DNA from 2 places in the Achromobacter sp. CF-sbj1-Ac2-l genome. Region 1 is predicted to be linked to the other one. Evidence: predicted binding sites of a transcription regulator. Region 1 holds the regulator's gene; the other holds the start of a gene.

Region 1 (11,439 bases):
TGAAGGTCTCTTCGCCCACCCGCACCGACATGCCGTCCAGGATCGCCAGCGTCAGCGGCAGCACGATGCGCGTGGTGGTGCCGTTGCCCGGCTCGCACGACAATTGCACGTGGCCGCCCATGTCCTGGATGTTCCGGCGCACCACGTCCATGCCGACGCCGCGGCCGGAGATGTCGGTGACCTTCTCGGCCGTGGAGAAGCCCGGCGCGAAGATCAGTTGCCAGATTTCGTCGTCCGGCGAGTTCTCGTTGACAGGCAGGCCCTGGGCCATGGCCTTCTTGAGGATCTTCTCGCGATTCAGGCCGGCGCCGTCGTCGCTGACCTCGATGACGATGTTGCCGCCATTGTGCTGGGCAGACAGCACCAGTTGGCCGACCGGATCCTTGCCGGCGGCGACGCGCTTCTCGGGCGTCTCGATGCCGTGGTCCAGGCTGTTGCGCACCAGGTGCGTCAGCGGATCGATGATGCGCTCGATCAGGCTCTTGTCGAGTTCGGTGGCGCGGCCGTAGGTCTGCAATTCGATCTGCTTGCCCATCTTGCCGGCGATGTCGCGCACCAGGCGCGGGAAGCGGCTGAAGACGTAGTCCATCGGCATCATGCGGATCGACATGACGGCTTCCTGCAGGTCGCGCGCGTTGCGCTCGAGCTGCTCCATGCCATTGAGCAGGCGGTCGTGCAGCACCGGGTCCAGCGTCGACGCGGTCTGCGCCAGCATGGCCTGGGTGATGACCAGTTCGCCCACCAGGTTGATGACCTGGTCGACTTTTTCCACGCCGACGCGGATCGAGGTGGATTCCTTGTCGACGTGGGCAGGAGCCGCGGCGCGGCTGGTGCGCGAGGCCTGCGAGATGGCTTCGGCAGCGGCGGCCGACTCGGCCACGGCGGGCGCGGCAACAGGCGCCGGCGCGGGTTCAGGGGCCACCGCCGGGGCCACGGCGGGCGCCGCGGCCGCGACGGGCGCGGGCGCCGCCTCTGCCGCGCTGGCCGGCGGCGCTTCACGGGCGATGTTGAGCTGGTCGGCGTCGACGATGAAGCAGCAGACGGCCTCGATGTCGTCCGGGGTGCAGGTGCTGTCGACCCAGACGGTCAGGACGCCGTTGGCACGCTGGCTGGCCTTGACCTGGCCGAGGTTGCCCATCTCTTCGAGCAGCGACTCGGCGTCCTTGTCCGACACCTTGGTGATGCGCACGCGCAGCGGCAGGCCGGCGGCATCGGCGGCAGGAGCCGCCTCGACCACGGGCGCGGGCTCGACCACGGGCGCGGCCTGCACCGGCGGCGGGGCGACCGGCGCAGGCGCGGCGGCCGGCGCAGGCGCGGCGGCCGGGGCTGCGGCAGCCGCGGGATCCTTGTGCTCGAGGGCGAGCTGCCTCAACACCGCGCAGATGCGCTCAAACACGGCTTCATCGGGCTCTTCGGAGGCCCGGTAGGCATCCAGTTGGCTTTTGAGCACGTCTTTCGTTTCCAAGAAAATATCAATCATGTCCGTACGCAGCGCCATTTCGCCGCGACGGATCGCGTCCAGAAGGTTTTCAAGCAGATGGGTGGTGCCCGCCAGCTGGTTGAAGCAGCCGAACGTCGCCGCGCCGCCCTTGATCGAGTGGGCCGCGCGGAAAATGGCATTGAGCTGCTCGATGTCGGGCGCGCCGACGTCGAGCTCGAGCAGCAACTGCTCCATTTGCGCGAGCAGTTCGTCCGCCTCGTCGAAAAAGGTCTCGTAAAACTGACTGAGGTCCAAACCAGAACTCATGACCCGTACGCCTTCATAAATGAACTTGCCTACGCGCCGGATTGCTCATCGAGCAATTCGGACGCCAATTCCACCAGCACATCGGGATCGACCGGCTTGGACAGCCAGCCGCATACGCCCAGATCCCGCGCCGCCATCTTGCTGTCCACGTCGTCTTCGGTGGTCAGCACCAGCACCGGCACGTCCAGGTACTGTTCCTGTTCGCGCAGGCCCTGGATCAGTTGCAGGCCGCCCATCACGGGCATGTTCCAGTCGCTCACCACCAGGTCCACCGGATGGTTTTTGGCCACCTCCAGCGCTTCCTGGCCGTTGCCGGCCGTCAATACCTTCCATCCCGCGCCCGTCAGCGTCGCCTGGACGATCATTCTCATCGTCGCCGAATCGTCCGCCACCAGAATCGTTGCCGCCATTGCTATCGAGCCCCTTCGGCGGGCGGCGTTGCCGCCGCGTCGCCCTGCTTGGTTGCCGTCGTGGCCTGGGCGGCGGCGTTCACCGCCTCCACGGCCGTTCCAACCTCGCGGGCATCCTTGGCGCTGACGTCCGCGGCCGCGGCGTTCTCGCTTTCGATGCGCCGCTGGGTGCTCTGGTTGAGCACCACTAGGCTGATACGTCTATTAACGGCCGCATATGGATCATCTTTAACGAGACTCATGCTCGAGGACAGACCCTGGATGCGCATGACCTTGCTTTCATTCATGCCGCCGGCCACCAGTTCCTGGCGCGAGGCGTTCGCACGATCGGCCGAAAGTTCCCAGTTGCTATAGGCGCGCTCGCCGCGGGCGTACTGCGACGCGTCGGTGTGGCCCGAGATGCTGACCTTGTTGGGCAGCTCGTTCAGAACCGGCCCCAATTCCCGCAGGATGTCGCGCATGTAGGGCTGCACCTCGGCGCGGCCGGTGGCGAACATGGGGCGATTCTGGTTGTCGATGATCTGGATCCGCAGACCTTCGGTGGTCAGGTCGATCAGCAATTGGGGCCGGAAGCTCTTGAGCACCGGACTGTTCTCGATGACGTTTTCCAGCCGCCTCTTGAGGTTTTCCAGGCGGTGCTGGTCGCGCCGTTCGGCATCACCCATCGGCTGGGCCTCGACCCGGTTGCCCTGGGCGCGGCGCTCGTCGCCGTCGCTGCGCAGCGGGTCGCGGCCGCCCCCGGGGACCGCGCTGGTCTCGGCCGAGCTGCTGGGACCGCCGGTCAGCGCCACGCGCAGGGGCATGCGGAAGTATTCGGCGATGCCCTTGAGTTCCTCGCGCGGCACGATGCTGATCAGCCACATCACCAGAAAGAACGCCATCATCGCCGTGATGAAGTCGGCGTAGGCGATCTTCCAGCTTCCGCCGTGGTGTCCGCCGCCGTGGACTTTCTTGCGGCGGATCACCACACGGTGGTTGTTTACCGTGCTCATGGCTCGCTCCGTCAGGCCTTGGCAGTGGACTTGGTCTGCCGGACGTGCTCTTCCAGCTCACCGAAAGTCGGCCGCACCGACGAATACAGCACCTTGCGGCCGAATTCGACCGCGAGCTGCGGCGGGTAGCCGTTCATGCTGGCCAGCAGCGTGGTCTTGATACATTCCAGCACCTTCATGGCCTCGTCCGTGCGGCGCTCGATGCGCGAGGCCAGCGGACCGACGAAGCCGTAGGCAAGCAGAATGCCCAGGAAGGTGCCCACCATGGCCTTGGAAATCAGGTCGCCGAGAATGGCGGGCGGCTGATCCACGGCGGCCAGTGCCTTGATCACGCCCAGCACCGCGGCCACGATACCGAACGCGGGCAGGCCGTCGGCCATCTGCCGGATCATGCTGGCAGGCACTTCGCGCTCGTGGCGGTAGGTTTCGATTTCCTCGTCCATGAGCGTTTCGATCTCGAACGAGCTCATGTTGCCGCTGATCATGATGCGCAGGTAGTCCGTGATGAACTCCATGAGCTTCTCGTCCTTGGCGATGCGCGGATACTCGCTGAAGATCGGACTGGAGGCAGGATCCTCGATGTGCGATTCGATCGCCATCAGGCCTTCGCGGCGCGCCTTGTTCAGCAGCACGTACAGGAGCGCCATGAGCTCCATGTAGACGTCCTTGCCGTAGCGCGAGCTTTTCAGCGTGTCGGGCAGCGCCTTCTTCACGAGCATCAGCGATTTCTTGCTGTTGCCGGCCAGGAAGGCGCCGAAGGCCGCGCCGAAGATCAGCGTCAACTCGAACGGCTGGTAAAGCGCGCCCATGTGGCCGCCCAGCGCTACGAAGCTGCCGATGACCGACACGATCACCACTAGAAAACCGATAACAATCAACACATCAGGCCCCTGCCAACGAAGTCTAAAACCGGCGTCAATGATCCCCTGTTCCCCCCGTCCCAAAAAGGCGGGTTACGGGGAGTTTTCCAGGGCTTTTGATGTATTTGGACGCGCCGCTCAGGAACGGGCGGCGTCTACGGCTGGCACGGATCGGCTGCCCGCGCGCGCCTTGGCGGCGGCACGGGTCTTGCCGGCCCGGGGTGGCGGACGGCAGATTGCGCACACGAAATCCGACTGCGGATCATGCGCGTGCGCAATGAAATGCCCGCCACACTGGCGGCAGGCGGAAAGCTGCAGCATGCCGCTATCGAAGAACCGCACCAGCATCCAGGCCCGGGTGAAGCTCAGCACGGGCTCGGCGGATTCGGCGTTGTCCACGCCGGCGTTCTCGAGATAGAGGCGGTACGCGTCGATGATGGCGCGGATGCCCTTGCTGCTGGTGCGCGTGTTCAGGAACGAATACACGTTGTAGAACAGCGAGGAATGGATGTTCGGCAACCAGGTCATGAACCAGTCGACCGAAAAAGGCAGCATGCCCTTCGGTGGCGAGCAACCGCGGATTTCGCGGTACAGACGTGCCAGGCGGTCATGGCTGAGGCTGGTTTCAGCCTCCAACACCTGCAGCCGCGCGCCCAGAGTGATCATGGAGCTGGCTAGCAGGATGTCATCCGCTTCCTGCGAAACGCTCTTGGTGGCCATTACGCGTGTCCGAGTGGGAATCGACAGGCCGTCAGGCCAGTTCTTCAACAGGTTGCTTGGCCAGCAGGATCGTCGCGTGCGCTTGCTGCAGCGCACCGCCCAGCACGTCGTGGGTCAGGGCCGACAGCAGGCTGTAGTCGTCGAAACGGAAACGGCACAGGAGCGAACTGGAGCTGGCCAGCTTCACCAGCTGAGCCGGAGAAAGACGCATCAGGATATCGGCAACCTCGTTGCTGAAACCCAGACGGAACATCGATGCAGCATAGTCATCGCGCAGCATGCGCTGCGCGAGAAGCAGGTAGGACAGATTCACCTCACGGATATCTGCCAGCAAAGAATTTTCGACTTGTTGCACGCCCGACTCCCTATTCCCTATCCCACCGAAGGGGCTTGATAACCAAGGACAATGGCAACGTTTGTTGCACAGTGTCCGCTGCATCCTGTTTTAATGCGAAATGTATCATTTGTTCGCAATTTAAGTAAAATTTACCACAGGTCATGTCATTTTCTATGACTTATATGACAAATCTTTGTTGATATCGCGCAACTTGAGACTTTAGATACACCTTGACATAGAAAGTCCTGACAAATGTACGTCAATTTGGCAAATAAGCATTCAAAACGTTGCGTGCTTTAAGGAATGAAATACCGGCTTTTGCCGACAATGACACCTTTCGATCACAAAATATTGCTAGCTTTAGCGTAGCCGCGCGTTTGTCGACAATGTCGCAAATTGACAACAACCGACAATGCGTCACGATGGACACCGCCTGACACTCCCGCAATGCCCCACGCAGATGACAGCTTGGTCGAATATGCCCCGCTAGTGCGGAAGCTGGCCCTGCAATTGCTCGCCCGGCTGCCGGCCAGCGTCGAACTCGACGACCTGATCCAGGCCGGCATGATCGGCCTCTTGGATGCGGTGCGCCGCTACCAGGAGACCGCCGACGCCCAGTTCGAGACCTACGCCACCACCCGCATCCGCGGCGCCATGCTCGACGAACTGCGTGGCCAGGACTGGCTGCCGCGCAGCGTGCGCGCCAAGGCACGCAAGATCGAACAGGCCATCCAGTCGCTGGAACAGCGACTGATGCGCGCGCCCACGGAAGCCGAGATCGCCCAGCAGATGGAGATCCCGCTGAACGAATATCAGACGCTTCTGCACGACGCGCAGGGTGTGCAGATCGTTCACTACGAGGATTTCGCGACCGAACCCGATACGGGCTCGGGCTCCGGCCAGTCCGACTGGACCGCCACGCTGAACCACGGCGCGGCCAGCGGCAATCCGCTCGATTCCCTGCTGGCCGGCGATTTCCGCCAGGCGCTGATCCACGCCATCGACTCGCTGCCCGACCGCGAGAAGCTGTTGTTGTCGTTGTGCTACGAGCAAGGCCTGAACCTGAAGGAAATCGGCGCGATCATGAACGTGACCGAGGCCCGCGTCTGCCAGTTGCGCTCGCAGGCCACCGCCCGCATCCGCGCCAAGCTGCGCGAACAGGCCTGGCAGGACCTGCCCCAGGAAGGGCAGATCGCGCAGATCATCTGAAGCCGCGCACGTTCGTGCCGATGTGGTCCGCACAAATCCGGGACCAGTCTGTATCGGCCTCCCACCCGACGAAACCCGGGCTCTTTCCGCCCTTTTTCAAGCCTTCCGCATCCACCATCGGCTGATAGGCTGTCGCCTGCACAATGCCTTTGCCTACGCGCGCGACCAAGCGGCCAAAGTTGCGGCCGCCTCGACACGGACTCCAAGATGACCGAACCCGATCTGTTGAACCAGGCGATTTCCAACGCCTACGACGAAACGCCCTATGTTTCAAACGCCATCTCCCATAGCGCGCCAGGCCAACTGCGGGCGGTAGCCCATCTGTTCGGACACGCGGCGCCGCCGCTCGATCAGGCGCGCGTCCTGGAAATCGGATGCGCGGCGGGCGGCAATCTCCTGCCTTTCGCGGCTGCCCACCCCGACGCAAAAATCGTCGGCGTGGACCTATCCTCGGCACAGGTGTCGGAAGGCCGCCAGGTCATCGAGCGGCTCGGGCTGCGCAATATCGAGTTGCTCGCCATGAGCCTGACAGACATCACCCCGGATTTCGGCCAGTTCGACTACATCATCACGCACGGCGTCTACAGTTGGATTCCCGCGGAGGTTCGCGAGGGGCTAATGCGAGTCTGCCGCGAGAATCTGGCGCCGGCCGGCGTAGCGTATATCAGCTACAACACTTATCCCGGTTGGAAAGTCTCGGAGGTGGTGCGCGACGCGCTCGTGCTGGGCACGTTCGGCGCCAGCACCAGCGCAGAAAAGCTGACCAAAGCGCGGGAAATACTCTCCATGCTGGAGCACGGCACAGCTGAATCCAATGCGCAAGCGATTGCGATACGCCACCTTGCCCAACATTTGCGCTCACAACCCAACCATTATCTACAGCACGAGTACCTGGAAGCGGTAAATTCGCCCTGCTACTTCCTGGAGTTCGTTGCCCAGGCACAGCAACACGGCCTGGCCTATCTGGCTGATGCAATGCCGGAAACGTCGATATCGACCAACTACGGCAACCACGTTGCCGCGCACCATCAACAGGTATCGCAAGGGTTCGACCGTGCTGTGCGCGAGCAATTTCTGGATATCGCGATCGGGCGCCAATTCCGACGCAGCCTGCTGGTCCATGCCGAACAAGCGGCCAACGCGCTGGAACAACCCGAAGCCAGCGGATTTGCCGATATGCATTTCACGGCGCTGCTGGACCTGGCGCCCTCCGGCGCCGCGGACGCGCCCCAGGACGAGCACCGTTACCAAGGTCGCACGGGAAAAACCTTGACGACGTCCGATCCCGGCCTCATCGCGCTGGTCGACCGCCTGCGCCTGGCGTGGCCGGCCACCGTTCCTTTTTCCGAATTACGCAGCCTGGTTCGCCCCCATGCCGCCGGACTCAGCGAAGAGGATCTGGACACGACCATCTATGTACACCTGGTGACGCTGCTCAATATGGGCGCCTTGCAGTATCGACTGGAGCCGGCCCCGTACCAGGACAAGATATCCGCCAAGCCCCGGCTCATCCCCGGACTGGCCACCCTGCTTGCGACGCAGCAAACGCAACTGGGGGCGTACAACCTGTGGCACCAGACATTGAATCCGCCCACCGACGAGATCATCAAATTCGTCATGGGCCGGCTGGACGGCAAGCAGACCCTGGTCACGCTGCGCAATCAGTTGCGCACCGCGCTGGCCGCCAACAAGCTGCGGCATCCCAGCGGCCAATCCGTGAAGAACGCGACCAACCTGGACGCGATCGCCCAGGATCTGCTCAAGCAAGTCCTGGCCAATCTGCAAAAAATGGCGGTCCTGCACTGACGATCGAGGCTTCGTCAGGCCCGGCCCCCGAAAAATTTGAGAATTCTTGAGTTTTGCCCTAAAGAACGATCCTGGGGCGCCGTAATCCTGGCAACGGAAGAACTATCGCATCAAAAATGCGTATTCCCGTTACACAGTTGGGCGGCCTAGCTGCCCGGTTTGAAGAAGCCTTTCTCTCTTGGGAGCCTAAACATGGCTGCAGTCATTAACACCAACTACTTGTCGCTGGTTGCCCAGAACAACCTGAACAAGTCCCAGTCCGCCCTGGGTACCGCCATCGAACGCCTGTCGTCGGGCCTGCGCATCAACAGCGCCAAGGACGACGCCGCCGGCATGGCCATTGCCAACCGCTTCACCGCGAACGTCAAGGGCCTGACCCAAGCCGCTCGTAACGCCAACGACGGTATCTCGCTGGCCCAGACGACGGAAGGCGCCGCCTCCGAAGTCAATACCCACCTGCAGCGTGTCCGCGAACTGGCCGTGCAGGCTGGTAACGGCAGCTACTCGCAAGAGCAGCTGGATTCGATGCAAGACGAAATCAACCAGCGTCTGGCCGACATCGACCGCATCTCGCAACAAACCGACTTCAACGGCGTGAAGGTCCTGTCGGGTTCGGCCAAGCCGCTGACCCTGCAAGTCGGCGCCAACGACGGTGAAACCATCACCCTGAACCTGTCGGAAATCAGCGTCAAGACGCTGGGCCTGGACGGCTTCAACGTCAACGGCAAGGGCGTGGTGCAAAACCGCGCCGCCAACGTCAACGACCTGACCGGCCCGAACGTCGCCGCTGGTCCCCTGCCCAACCAGTACGACGTCACCACCAAGAACACCAGCGCTTCGGCCGCTGACGTGCTGGGCAAGCTGAGCGACGGCAACACCGTTGTGGTCGAAGGCGCCACCGCCGCCGACGACGTCACCTACAAGTACGACGCCGCCGCCGGCAACTTCACCTACAACAAGGTGGACACGGGCGCCAACGTCGCCACGGCGATCACGAGCAAGATCGGCTCCACGCCGGCCACCGCCACGTACAAGAACAACACGCAAGAAGTCAGCATCCAGATCGCCTCCGACGGCAAGATCGCCGATGCCAATGGCAATGCGCTGTATTGGGACACCGCCGGCAACCTGTCGACCACCGACAACGGCAGTGCCTGGGCCCAGGCGAACGTGACCAATCTGACGACCTTCATGGGCACCGCCGGCACCCCGGCTGGCGTCGAACTGAGTGTCAACGGCACGACGTACAAGAGCCAAGCGGCCGCTAACATCACGTTCCAGACGACCGCCACCACCGCCGAAGTGCTCAGCAAGATCGACGGCCTGGCCACTGGCAAGTCCGCTACCGTTACCATGGGCTCGGGCGTGCTGGCCGCAACCGTCACGGTGGACGACGCCGGCCTGGTGCAGCAAGGCACCCTGGACCTGTACGTCAACGACAAGCAGGAACTGTCGACGACGTCCAAGACGGTTCAACGCTTCGAATTCGACCAGATCTCGGGCAAGATCCAGGCCATCGCGGGCGGCAACACGTTCACCTCGGCAGGCGCCACCGGCGTGGACCCCAACGCCGACAGCATCGGCAAGCAGCTGTTCGTCAACAGCGCCGGCAAGATGACGTTCGAAACCACCAGCAAGGGCGACAAGACCACCGACCCGCTCAAGACGCTGGACTCCGCCTTCACCAAGCTGGACAAGCTGACGGGCGAACTGGGCGCTGTGCAAAACCGCCTGGAATCGACCATCGCCAACCTGAACAACGTCGTGAACAACCTGTCGTCGGCCCGCTCGCGTATTCAAGACGCGGACTACGCCACGGAAGTGTCGAACATGTCGAAGGCTCAGATCCTGCAACAGGCTGGCACCTCGGTTCTGGCGCAAGCCAACCAAGTGCCGCAAACCGTTCTGTCGCTGCTGCGTTAATCACGCCGCAACGCCTGACGGTTGGGCGAGGCAGGCCGCAAGGCCTGTCCCGCCCGCCTCACGCACCAGGTCCTTCGCACCTGGTCGCACAACAAGCCGGCGCAAGCCGGCTTGTTTGCATTTGTGCCCTCCCATTCTCCCGCCGTCGAGTCCCCTGAACATGCCAGAACCCACACCCCCGCGCGACAACCGCTGGTGGGAGAACTATGCGGTCCGCTATCTGCTTCCGACCTTGACCGGCATGCTGTTCCTGCGCTGGTTGCAGCTGACCACGAAAGGGTTCTTCTCACCGATCCTACCGCCAGCGGGGGACCTGGCCGGGCCGACTCCGTTCAAGGACCTCGGCATGCCGGAATTGCTGGTGTGGGCAGGGGCAGGCTTCGCTTTTGCCTATGTCGCTTCGCTCCCCATCCTGGTGTTCCATGCCACGCGTTCACTGGAAGCCAATGGCCTGCGCAAGCCGCGCCGATTGTCGCCGTCCACGATTACCACGGGGCTGCTCTGCGCGACCATCGCATTGGCCCTGGCCCGGCATTTCTGCGACGGCTGGCCCGGCCTGCCATTCATTGCCTTGCTCATCGCCGGTGCATTCTGCCTGGCGCAGCGCCGTCGCATCAAGGCCGCGTCCTTGGGACGCGTCCCGGTGGTTGAATATGCCCGGGCGCTCGCGCGCAAGCGGGCCGGTGCGAGCGACCCGTCCCAACGCTGGGTCGATGAGTACGTCACTTCTTATCGCCACCTGAGGGAACACGGCAATGCCGCGTTCATCCTCTTGCTGCAGGTCATCCTGTGCACGCTTGTCTACATCTGCCTGACCGCCGTGCCGGGCTACGAGCGGTGGACCTGGGACACGATGCACGAGGGACAATGGATGGCTTTTGCCATCTGCTTTCTCCTGCTGGTGCTCTGGATCGCCCCCGCGGTGAGCGTGCATCAATTGAGCCAGAAGCTCGAAGCGCACCTGACGGCTGGCCGCGGTCCTGGCAGCCCCGAGACCGCCATGGCGCCCGCGCCCCGGCCGTCCGCTCCCCGCCAACCGTCGCAGCACCCCGCCTCCCCTGTCGCGCAGCCGTCCGCCGCCTCGCCCGCCCCTGCCCGGGCAACAACGCCACGCCTGCTGGCACGCATGCTCAAGACCGTATCGCAATGCTCGCCGTGGCTGCTGCCGCTGGCCTTCTGCCCGCCCATCCTGTTGCTCTGGTTCCACCTGCAGAATCTGCATTACCCGGCCCTGCTGATGTCCGCGATCAGCAGCACGGCAGGCCTGGGCGCCTTGCTGCTCCTGGGCGGACTGGTGTGGCTGTTATGGCTGTTGAGCCTGGCGTTCCCTTCGCTGCTGGTCGCCGCGAGCGCATCGCTGTACCAACCGGGCGGCGTTCCCGTCCGGCTGGTGTATGCCTGGATCGGGGTATGCCTGTGCGCGGCGGGAGGAAGT
Region 2 (11,439 bases), 2.3 Mb from region 1:
TCAACGCCTACGCCGCCGCGCTGGGCGAACTGGACGCGGCGCTCAAGGAGCGCTCGGTCGCGCGCTACCAGCAGAACGAAGCGCGGGTGCGCCAGGCTGACGCTGACTTCGCCAAGGACATGCAGGTGTTCCTGGCGCGGGTCCAGGAACGCAGCGACAGCGTGCTGGAAAGGTCGCAGAGCACCTATTCGACCGCCCGCATCTCGGCCATCGCCCTGCTGTCGGTGGCGCTGCTGCTGGCGGTGCTGTGCTGGGCCTTCATCCGCCGCGGCGTGCTGCTGCCGCTGCAGGACGCCGGCCGGCATTTCGACCGGATCGCCGCGGGCGACCTGACCCAGCGGGTCGACGCCCGCTCCAACAATGAGATCGGCACGCTGTTTTCCGCGGTGCGGCGCATGCAGGACGGCTTGACCCGCACGGTGACCACGGTGCGTCAGGGGGTCGAGGAGATCAATGTCGGCGCGGCCGAGATCGCCGCCGGCAATGCCAATCTGTCGACCCGCACCGAGCAGCAGGCAGCCGCGCTTGAAGAGACCGCCTCGACGATGGAAGAGCTGGCCGCCACCGTCAAGCAGAATGCCGACAACGCCGCCCAGGCCAACCAACTGGCGGCGGTGAGCATGGAGGTGGCGCAGCGCGGCGGCCAGACGGTCGGCCAGGTGGTGGCCACCATGCAGGGCATTTCCGAGAGTTCGCGGCGCATCGCCGACATCGTATCGGTGATCGACGGCATTGCCTTCCAGACCAATATCCTGGCGCTGAATGCCGCCGTGGAGGCAGCCCGTGCCGGGGAACAGGGCAAGGGTTTCGCCGTGGTGGCGGGCGAGGTGCGCACCCTGGCGCAGCGCGCGGCGCAGGCGGCCAAGGAGATCAAGGTCCTGATCGAGACCTCGGTCGATACGGTCGCGGCCGGCTCATCGCAGGTCGCGGCCGCCGGCCAGACCATGGACGAAATCGTGACCTCGGTGCAGCGCGTGGCCGACATCATGGGTGAGATCTCGGCGGCCTCGGCGCAACAGGCCGGCGGCATCGACCAGGTCAGCCTGGCGGTCTCGCAGATGGACGAGGTGACGCAGCAGAACGCCGCGCTGGTGGAGCAGGCCTCGGCGGCCGCGTCGGCGATGGAGGATCAGGCCAGGCGCCTGGCGGAGGCGACCGCGGTCTTCAAGACCCAGTCGGGCCAGGTGATCGAGGCGGCCCCGGTGCAGGTGGGCGGCCGGACGCCGGCGTCGCGGCTGTCGCGTTCCTGAGCGGCGCCGGCCTGTCGCGCCCGGCCAGCGGAGCTGCCGCCTCGCGGCCGGCCGCCGCGGGCCGGGCGCGGCGCCCGAGGGACGGGCGCCAGGCAGGGCAACCGCCCCGCCCTATTTCTTGCGGCGCAGCAACGCGTACAGGATGATGGCGCCGAAGGTCGCGGTGCCGATGCCGCCCAACGTGAAGTTGCCCAGCTTGACGGTGAAATCGCCCGCGCCCAGCACCAGCGTGACCGCGGCCACGATCAGGTTGCGGTTGTCGCTGAAGTCGACCTGATTGACCACCCAGATGCGGGCCCCGGCAATGGCGATCAGGCCGAAGACCACCACCGACATGCCGCCCAGCACGGGCGCGGGAATGGTCTGGATCAGGGCGCCGAACTTGGGCGAGAAGCCCAGCACAATGGCGATCAGCGCGGCGATCACGAACACCAGCGTCGAATAGATGCGGGTCACCGCCATCACGCCGATGTTTTCGGCGTAGGTGGTGACGCCGGTGCCGCCGACGGCGCCCGAGACCATGGTGGCCACGCCGTCGCCGACGAAGGCGCGGCCCAGGTAGCGGTCCAGGTCCTGGCCGGTCATGGCGCTGACCGCTTTGACGTGGCCCAGGTTCTCGGCGACCAGGATGATGGCCACCGGCACGATCAGGCCCATGGCCTCGGCCTTGAACACGGGCGCGGCGAAGTGCGGCAGCCCGAACCAGGCGGCGGCCGACACGGCCGAGAAGTCGATCGGCTTGCCCAGGCCCATGCCGTTGGCGAAGATCGCGTAGACCACGCAGGCCAGGATCAGGCCGACCAGGATCAGCAGGCGCTGCACCATGCCCTTGGTGTAGACCGCAATGCCGCCCACGCACAGGATGGTGACGATTGCCATGGCGCTGTCGAAGCCCGAGGCGCCCATGGCCCCCTTGGCGGCGATAGGCGCCAGGTTCAGGCCGATCACCGCGACCACCGCGCCCGTCACCACCGGCGGCATCAGGGTGTCGATCCAGTTGGCGCCGCCGCCGGCGCGGCCGTTGGCGATCCAGACGAGAACGCCGATCAGCGTGTAGGCCAGGCCGCAGGCGATGATGGCGCCCAGCGCCACGCCGATGTTGGCGTTGGCCCCGCCGCCGGCATAGCCGGTAACCGCGATGACGCCGCCGATGAAGGCAAAGCTGGAACCCAGGTAACTGGGGACCCGGCCGCCCACGAACAGGAAGAAGATCAGGGTGCCGATGCCCGACATCAGGATGGCGACGTTGGGATCGAAGCCCATCAGCAGCGGCGCCAGCACGGTGGAGCCGAACATCGCCACCACGTGTTGCGCCCCCATGGCCACGTTCTTGGGCCAGGACAGCCGTTCGTCGGGCGCGATGATGACGCCGGGCTCGGCGTCGTCCGCCAGGCGCCAGCGCGGAAAATAGGAATTGGACATGGAATCCCCGGGAGTGATTGGTGTGAGCGGGCGCCAGTGTAAAGGGGGCCGGGAACGGGCGGCAACTTAAGTTCCCCGCCGCAATGCCGTATTAGTGGAAACCCCAGTCAATTCCCTCCCAGGAGACCTCCATGGCCATCGATTCCATCAGCGGCACCTCGCGCATCGGCAGCATGGCCGACCTGTGGGCGCAGAAGATCCAGGCCAACAAGGAAGCCAAGGATGCCAAGGCCGGCGATCCGGGCGTCAGCGTCACGCCAGACGGCAAGATCCGCGTCAACAACGCCGGCGCGATGAAGGTGGGCCAGGCCGAGGAAACCGAATCGTCCGAAAACGACGATCATTACACCCGGCAGATCAAGGAACTGCAGCGCCAGCTCAAGCGCGTCATGGAGCAAATCGAACGCGTGCGCGACAGCAACGCGTCGGCGGAGCAGAAGGCCACGCAAATGCAGGCCCTGAACGGGCAGGCGCTGCAGATCATGAACCAGATCCAGCAGGTGATGAACGAAAAGATCAAGGCGATGACCAAGGCCAACGGCGGCGTGTCCGCCACGGCCTAGGCGGCCGCCCCAGGCCCGCGCGCTCGCGCGGGTTCTCCCGAATGCCCGCCACACTGATGGCGCGCATCAAAATTTGTGATTGGACTGGCGGCGCATGCAGCCGCTAAGGTCTCCGGACAAATCGAAAAACCACGGAGACAAACCATGCATGCAATGCGCACAGCCCTTGCAGGGGCGCTGCTGGCCGCCTGCGCCGCCCCCGCCCTGGCGGGCATCGTCACGGTGATCACGTCGTTCCCGAAAGATTTGACCCAGGCCTACAAGACCGCGTTCGAGAAGGCCAACCCCGGCATCACGCTGGAGATCCTCAACAAGAACACCGTGTCCGGCATTGCCTACGTGCGCGAGACGCCGGCCGGCCAGCGCCCGGAAGTGTTCTGGGCCAGCGCCCCGGACGCCTTCGAGGTGCTGGGCCGCGACAAGCTGCTGGCCAAGTCCTCGGACGTCGCCAACAAGGACGTGCCGGACAAGATCGGCAACTACCCCATCAACGACCCGGGCGGCATGTACCTGGGCCAGGCGCTGGCCGGCTACGGCATCGTCTACAACACGCGCTACATCGCCGCGCACAAGATCCCCGCGCCGGTCGAATGGAAAGACCTGCTGGCGCCACACTGGTTCGGCCACGTCGGCATCACTTCGCCGTCGCGCTCGGGCACCATGCACCTGACGGTCGAGACCATCCTGCAGGGCGAAGGCTGGGACGACGGCTGGAACACGCTGCTGCGCATGTCGGGCAACAGCAGCGCGGTGACCGAGCGCTCGTTCGGCGTACCGGACGGCGTCAACAACGGCCAGTTCGGCGCGGGGCCGGTGATCGACTTCTTCGGCCTGTCGAGCAAGTACTCGAAGTTCCCGGTGGAATTCGTCTATCCCTCCGAGACCGCCATCGTGCCGGCCAACATCGCGCTGATCGACGGCGCCAAGAACACCGAGGAAGGCAAGAAGTTCATCGCTTTCACGCTCAGCCAGGCGGGCCAGGAACTGCTGCTGGAACCGAAGATCTCGCGCCTGCCGGTGCTGCCGTATTCGGCGCTGGGCGGCAAGGTGCCGCAGGGTTATCCGGATCCCGCCGAGATCGCGCGCCGCAGCAAGGTGCAGTTCAACGCCGACCTGTCGCAGACGCGTTACTACGTGGTGCAGTCGCTGTACGACCAGACCGTCACATTCCGCCTGAAGGAACTGCAGGCGGCGACCAAGGCGATCTACGACGCCGAGGCCAAGCTCGGCGACAAGGCCAAGAGCGGCAAGCCGGCCGAACTGCTGGCGCAGGCCCGCAAGCTGGCCTGGGCGCCGCTGGTGGACGGCAAGCAGGCCGCCGATCCCGAGTTCCTGAAGATCTTCAGCGGCAACAAGAAAGACGCCGCGGTCAACCAGCAGATCACCAAGCTGGAAGGCGAATGGAACGGCACGGCCAAGAGCAATTATGAGCAGGCCGTGAAACTGGCGCGGGAAGCCGCGGCGCTCTGAGCCCGGCTCGCGCCGGACGGGGGGCTCGCCCCGTCCGGCCGCCGCCCGCCGCGGGCGGCCTGTCCTGAACCTTTACGGGAATCTCGATGAATCTTCCGGGCCATTCACGCCTGCCCGCCGGCCCCGTGCTGGCCGCGCTCCTGGTGCTGGGTTTCCTGGCGCTGTTCCTGGCCGTGCCGGTGGGCACGGTGTTCTACAGCGCCTTCGTCAACGCCGACGGCGGCTTCACCATCGGCCACTTCGGCGCGTTCTTCAACCAGCCGCTGATGCTGGAGGCGTTCTTCAACAGCCTCTACGTGGCGGGCTGGTCGGCGCTGCTGGCCTCGCTGATCGCGGTGCCGCTGGCGTACTTCACGGTGCGCTTCGATTTCCGCGGCGCGCTCCTCATCCAGACGCTGGGGGTGCTGCCGCTGATCATGCCGCCCTTCGTCGGCGCGGTGGCGATGCAGCTCATCTTCGGCCGCTCGGGCAGCGTCAACCTGCTGCTGAACGACTGGTTCGGCTTCACCATCCCGTTCATGGAAGGCCTGAACGGCGTCATCTTCGTCGAGGCGCTGCACTACTTCCCGTTCATCCTGATGAACCTGGTGGTGGCGCTGCGCAACATCGACGGCGCCATGGAGGAAGCGGCCTTCAACCTGGGCGCGCGCGGCTTCCGGCTGTTTCGCCGCGTGATCTTCCCGCTGGCGCTGCCGGGCTACGTGGCCGGCACCTCGCTGGTGTTCGTGAAGGTATTCGACGACCTGGGCACGCCGCTGGTGCTGGGCACCACCAACATGCTGGCGCCGCAGGCCTATCTGCGCATCACGCAGGTGGGGCTGGAGGATCCGCTGGGCTACGTCATCAGCGTCATCATGATCGCCTTCTCGATCCTGGCGCTGTGGCTGTCAGCGCGCGTGCTCAAGGGCCGCGACTACTCCACGCTGCAAAAGGGCGGCAACTCGATCCAGAAGCGCAAGCTGCGCCCGGCCGAAAGCGTGCTGGCCTATGGCTGGATCATCCTGGTGCTGCTGCTGGTACTGTCGCCGCACATGGGGGTGCTGCTGCTGTCGCTGGCGAGCGTCTGGAGCTTCGCGCCGCTGCCGGACGGCTACACGCTGGCGCACTACAGCGCGGTGTTCAGCGAATCGCAGGGCATGATCGCCAACACCCTGCTCTATTGCGGCCTGGCGGCGGGCGTGGACGTGATCCTGGGCACCGCCATCGCCTACCTGATGCTGCGCACCCGGCTGCCGGCGCGCCAGTGGCTGGACTTCCTGGCGTCGGCGGCGCTGGCGATCCCGGGCATCGTGCTGGCGATCGGGCTGCTGCGCACGTTCCGCGGCGTGGAGATCCCGGGCACCGGCACGCTGCTGACCTCGTCGTGGATCATCATCATGATCGCGTACTCGGTGCGGCGGCTGCCCTACGCCTTGCGCTCGTGCGTGGCCGCGCTGCAGCAGATCAACGTATCGCTGGAGGAAGCGGCGCAATCGCTGGGCGCGACGCGCCTGCGCACCATCCGGCGGGTGGTGGTGCCGCTGATGGCCGGCGGCATGCTGGCCGGTTTCGTGACCAGCTTCGTGACCGCGGCGGTGGAGCTGTCGGCCACCATCATGCTGGTCACCAAGGACAGCCAGGCGCCGATGAGCTATGGCATCTATCTGTACATGCAGAGCGCCGCGGGCCGGGGTCCGGGCGCCGCGCTGGGCGTGCTGGCGGTGGCCGCGGTCGCCATCGGCACCTATGTCTCGCACTTGCTGGTGGAACGCGCCCAGGCGCGCCAGCGCCCGGCGCGTCACGACGAGACGGCCTGAATCAAGGGGAATCGACATGAAGAAAGTCAGCGTTGAATGCCGCAACATCCGGCTGTCGTATGGCAAGACGGAAGTGCTCAAGGACGTCAACATCCACATCGAACCGGGCGAGTTCTTCGCCCTGCTGGGGCCGTCGGGTTCGGGCAAGTCCACCCTGCTGCGCCTGATCGCGGGCTTCAACCGGCAGGACGCCGGCCAGTTGCTGGTGGATGGCAAGGACATCAGCGCCATCCCGCCATGGGACCGCAACATCGGCATGGTGTTCCAGAACTACGCGCTGTGGCCGCACATGACCGTGTGGGACAACGTGGCGTTCGGGCTGGTCGAGCGCAAGCTGCCGCGCGAGCAGATCCGCGCCAAGGTCGAGGCCGCGCTGGAGCTGGTGGGGCTGTCGCAGTACGCACGCCGCCGCCCCAACCAACTGTCCGGCGGACAGCAGCAGCGCGTGGCGCTGGCGCGCACCATCGTGATCGAACCGCAGGTGCTGCTGCTGGACGAGCCGCTGTCGAACCTGGACAAGAAGCTGCGCGTGCAGATGCGCCAGGACCTGCTGAGCCTGCAGCGGCGGCTCGGCATCACCACCATCTTCGTCACCCACGACCAGGAAGAAGCCATGACCACCGCCGACCGCATGGCGGTGCTGGACCACGGCGTGGTCCAGCAGATCGGCGCCCCCAGCACGCTGTTCGATTATCCGGTGAACCGCTTCGTGGCCAACTTCGTCGGCACCATGAACGTGCTGGAGGGCGAGGTGCGCGAGCGCACCAGCGGCAGCGTGGTGCTGGCAGTGGAAGGCGTGGGCGACCTGCACCTGCCGCTGGCGGCCGAAGCGCCCGCGGCGCAGCGGCTGGCGGCCAGCTTCCGGCCGCACACGGTGCAGATCGAAATGGCCGACGGGCTGGGCGACGCGCGCTACGTATGGCTGCCGGGCGTGGTGGAAAGCAGCGAGTTCCTGGGCGAATTCACCCGCTACCAGGTGCAGATCGGCGAACAGCGCCTGACGGCCGACCAGTCGCACCTGGCGGGGCTGTCGCCGTTCCCGGTGGGCGCGCCGGTGTCGATCGGGTTGGAGCCGACGCAAGTACGGCTGCTTGCCGCCTGAGCCCGCTTCCCCTACAAAGGCGGCATGGAAATCTATCAGATCCGCGCCTTCGTCACGGTTGCCCGCCTGGGCAACCTGACGCGGGCCGCCGAAGCGCTGTCGCTGACCCAGCCCGCCGTCACCGCGCAGATCAAGGCGCTGGAACAGAGCCTGGGCGTGGCGCTGTTCGACCGCAGCGGCGGGCGGCTGGCGCTGGCCAAGGCCGGCGAGATGCTGCTGCCCACCGCCGAATCGCTGCTGGTGCTGGGCGCGCAGTTCAAGTCCGAGGCGCAGCAACTGCAAGGCAGCCTGCAGGGCGTGGTGGAACTGGGCCTGCCCAGCGAGAAGCCCGACTTCCTGCGGCTGGGCGAGCTGGCGGCGGCCATCACGCAGCGGCTGCCGCTGATCGAACTGAAGACGCAGATCCAGCCCACCGCCGTGCTGGCCGAGCAGGTCAGCACCGGCCGGCTGCCAGCGGCGTTGACCATCGCCGCGCACCCGCCGCGCGGCGTGCTGTGGCTACCGCTGCGCAGCGTGCGGTACCGCATCGCGCTGCCGACCGAACACGCCGCCGTGCTCAAGCGCGGCGGCTGGCGCGAGGTGGCGCAATTGCCGTGGCTGGACGGTCCCGCCGGCAGCCACACCCACCTGCTATTGCGCGACATGTTCGAGCGCCACGGCCTGTCGCCGCGCATCGCCATGCAGAATGACGATCAGGCCAATCTGGAGGCGCTGGTGCGGGCCGGCGCCGGTTGCGCGCTGCTGCGCGAGGAAACCGCACTGGCCGGCGCGGCCTCGGGCGACTTCATGGTGTGGGGCCAGGCGCGGGCCGACGCCACCCTCGGCTTCATCCTGCCCTACGAACGCGCTAGCGAGCCCGCGCTGGTCGCGTTAAGCTCGGTGATTCAAGCCATCTGGAAGCCGCGCGCGCCCGTCGCGCCCGAGCCGCTCTGAGCCGGGTCGGTCCGCCACCCGCGCCCTTCCCCACCGTATCGACACCGCAATGACTGAAATCTGGTTCATCCGCCACGGCGAAACCGACTGGAACCGCCAGCGCCGCCTGCAGGGCTGGCAAGACATCCCCCTGAACGAATTCGGCCGCAACCAGGCCGGCCTGCTGGCCTCGCGCCTGCGCGAAGACGCGCGCAGCACGCCGATCGACGCCATCTACAGCAGCGACCTGCAGCGCGCCCACGCCACCGCCACGCCGGTGTCGGAACAACTGGACCTGCGCGTGCGGATCGAGCCCGGCATCCGCGAGCGCGGCTTCGGCGTGCTCGAAGGGCTGGACCTGGACCGCATCGACGTGCTGGCGCCGGAAGCGGCAGCCGCCTGGCGCAGCCGCGACCCGCTGCGCCCGCTGGACGGCGGCGAGACGCTGGGCCAGTTCCAGTCGCGCGTCATCTCCACGGTGGATGACGTGGCCAGCCGCCATGACGGCGAACGCATCCTGATGTTCACCCACGGCGGCGTGCTGGACATCATCTGGCGCCATGCCAGCGGCGTGCCGCTGAACGCGCCGCGCGACGCGGCGCTGCTGAACGTCAGCATCAACCGCGTCGGCGTGCGCGGCCGGCAGTGGGAAGTGCTGGATTGGGGCGACGTGGGCCACGTGGACACTGAAGTCGGCAACGACGTCGTGCCGTGATGGCCTGCGCCAGGGTGTCGTCCTGACGCCCTGGCCGCTGACGCCCTGCGGCTCAGCCGGCTTTGTCCGCCTTGCGCGGCTTGCGCGGCGCGTTGCGCGCCAGCCGGTCGTAGACCGCGTTGGGCAGCAGGCGCATCAGTTTCGCCACCACGCCCATCTGCCAGGGAATCACCGTGTACGTGGTGCCGCGCCCAATCGCCGCCTGGGCGCGCTGCGCGAACTTGTCGGCGTCCATCAGGAACGGCATCTTGTACGGATTGTGCGCCGTCATCGCGGTCTTGATGTACCCCGGCGCGATGGTGACGACACGGATGCCGTCGCCCGCCAGTTCCAGCCGCAGGCTTTCGCAGTAGGTCACCACCGCCGACTTGGAGGCGCTGTACGCCCCCGCGCCCGGTAGCCCGCGCACGCCGGCGACACTGGCGATGCCGACCAGCCGGCCGCCGCCGGCGGCTCGCATCGGCTCGACGAACGGCTCGAAGGTCGCCACGGTCGCCAGCAGGTTGGTGTCGACGATGGCCTTGAATACCTCGTAGTCTTCGTGATGGCCGGTCAACGTGCCGGCGCTGATGCCGGCGCTGGCGATGACCACATCCACCCGCCCCTGGCAGAACGCAATGAAATCCTGCGCCGCCGCGTGCAGCGCCTGACGGTCGCGCACGTCCACCGCGTAGCAGCGATGCTGGCCCGGCAGGCTGGCGGCCAGCTCCCGCAACGCGTCCTCGCGCCGGCCCAGCAGGCCGAGCGTGGCGCCGCTGGCGGCATAGCGCTGCGCCAACGCGCGGCCCAGGCCGCTGCTGGCGCCGGTGATGAATACTCTGTCCATGGAGGCTCGCCCCGGGTCGGATGAAAAAAGGCGGAGCCTCTCGCAAGAGAGGCCCCGCCCGCTATGCTACAGGAAGGTCGGCGCGAGTCTTACAGGAAGATCAGCGCGAAGATCGCCGCCACCAGCGCCCACTTGGACAGGTAGTACAGCGGCTTGCTCTTCTTCTTGAGCGCCTTGCCGAAGCGGCGCACCGCATACACCGCGCCGAAGATGCGATTGATGCCGCCGGTGGCGTCGCCTTCCTGGTTGGGCGCGGCCGCCGCGCGCAACAGGAAGCCGCCGACCACGCGGTTGAACGCCTGGGCCCAGCGGTAACGCATGGGGCGCTCGACGTCCGCGAACAGGATGATCCGGTTCTGGTCGGTCTTGTTTTCGGCGTAATGGATGAAGGTCTCGTCGAACACGACCGCCTCGCCGTCGCGCCAGTAGTATTCCTGGCCGTCGACGTTGATGTAGCAGTCGGGGCTGTTCGGCGTGATCAGGCCCATGTGGAAACGCAGCGAACCGGCGTACGGATCACGATGGCGCGGCAGGCGGCTTCCCGGGGGCAGCGAAGCGAACATCGCGGCCTTGATGGTCGGGATGCCCGCCAGCAGCTTGGTCGTGACCGGACAGAGGGCCTCGGCCGACGGATGGTCGGCGTCATACCACTTCAGGTAGAAGCGCTTCCAGCCCGTCTTGAAGAACGAGTTGAAGCCCGCATCGTTGTACTTGTCCGACGCCTTGATGTGGCCGTCGCCATAAAGGTTGACGGCCTCGGCGCGGATTTCCTCGCAGCGGTCCAGCAAGACCTTCAGTTCCGGGAACTGGTCCAGGTCGAGATAGGGCTTGTTGGGCACGCTGGAGAACGCGTACATGAAACAGTTCAGCGGCGCCGTGAAGGTGGAGTGATCCAATGCCTGCCGCGAGAACCGGTGTCGTACGCGGCCACGGTAGTGGACTACCGTGGCGCATACGATGAATAACGCCAGAATGAACCACTTCATTCTTTTGTCCTCAATTCACTTGCGGCGCGCCCTCTGCGCGCCCAAGCGCTATTTGTCCAACAAGGACGCGTGAAGTTCCTGCAGCGGATACACCTGCAGGCCGAGGCCTTGACGCAGGTACTGCATGCCCTCGACCGCGGCACGCGCACCGGCGATGGTGGTGAAGAAGGTCACGCGCGCAGCCAGCGCCTGCGTACGGATGGTACGCGAGTCGGCAATGGCGTTGCGGCGCTCTTCGACGGTGTTGATGACCAGCGCGATCTCGCCGTTCTTGACCATGTCGACGATGTGCGGACGGCCTTCCGTGACCTTGTTGACCAGTTGCACGGGAATGCCCGCCGCTTCGATCTCGGCCGCGGTGCCGCGCGTGGCCACCAGCTTGAAGCCCAGGGCGTGC

Evidence for each region. Region 1 encodes FliA, which starts transcription of late flagellar genes. Its sites were predicted from a motif close to CTAAAGTTTNNNNNNNNNNNGCCGNTA; they were not measured.
Region 2: ACUDCK_RS21730 (FlxA-like family protein) is a predicted target of FliA. The motif match lies at 2,738-2,764, and genes of this name have one in related genera.

The regions. Positions count from the first base shown of each region.
Region 1 is NZ_CP199855.1:2,454,248-2,465,686, reverse strand. Features, by position in the region: gene cheA (chemotaxis protein CheA) at 1-1,747, opposite strand, end outside; gene ACUDCK_RS11245 (response regulator) at 1,777-2,157, opposite strand; gene motB (flagellar motor protein MotB) at 2,160-3,149, opposite strand; gene motA (flagellar motor stator protein MotA) at 3,161-4,030, opposite strand; gene flhC (flagellar transcriptional regulator FlhC) at 4,148-4,729, opposite strand; gene flhD (flagellar transcriptional regulator FlhD) at 4,761-5,084, opposite strand; gene ACUDCK_RS11220 (RNA polymerase sigma factor FliA) at 5,514-6,275, shown strand; gene ACUDCK_RS11215 (class I SAM-dependent methyltransferase) at 6,483-8,081, shown strand; gene ACUDCK_RS11210 (flagellin N-terminal helical domain-containing protein) at 8,274-10,004, shown strand; gene ACUDCK_RS11205 (hypothetical protein) at 10,165-11,439, shown strand, end outside.
Region 2 is NZ_CP199855.1:4,748,218-4,759,656, forward strand. Features, by position in the region: gene ACUDCK_RS21720 (methyl-accepting chemotaxis protein) at 1-1,250, shown strand, start outside; gene ACUDCK_RS21725 (solute carrier family 23 protein) at 1,362-2,672, opposite strand; gene ACUDCK_RS21730 (FlxA-like family protein) at 2,804-3,235, shown strand; gene ACUDCK_RS21735 (ABC transporter substrate-binding protein) at 3,380-4,705, shown strand; gene ACUDCK_RS21740 (ABC transporter permease) at 4,792-6,501, shown strand; gene ACUDCK_RS21745 (ABC transporter ATP-binding protein) at 6,518-7,603, shown strand; gene ACUDCK_RS21750 (LysR family transcriptional regulator) at 7,628-8,536, shown strand; gene ACUDCK_RS21755 (histidine phosphatase family protein) at 8,586-9,230, shown strand; gene ACUDCK_RS21760 (SDR family oxidoreductase) at 9,283-10,056, opposite strand; gene lpxO (lipid A hydroxylase LpxO) at 10,146-11,042, opposite strand; gene carB (carbamoyl-phosphate synthase large subunit) at 11,091-11,439, opposite strand, start outside.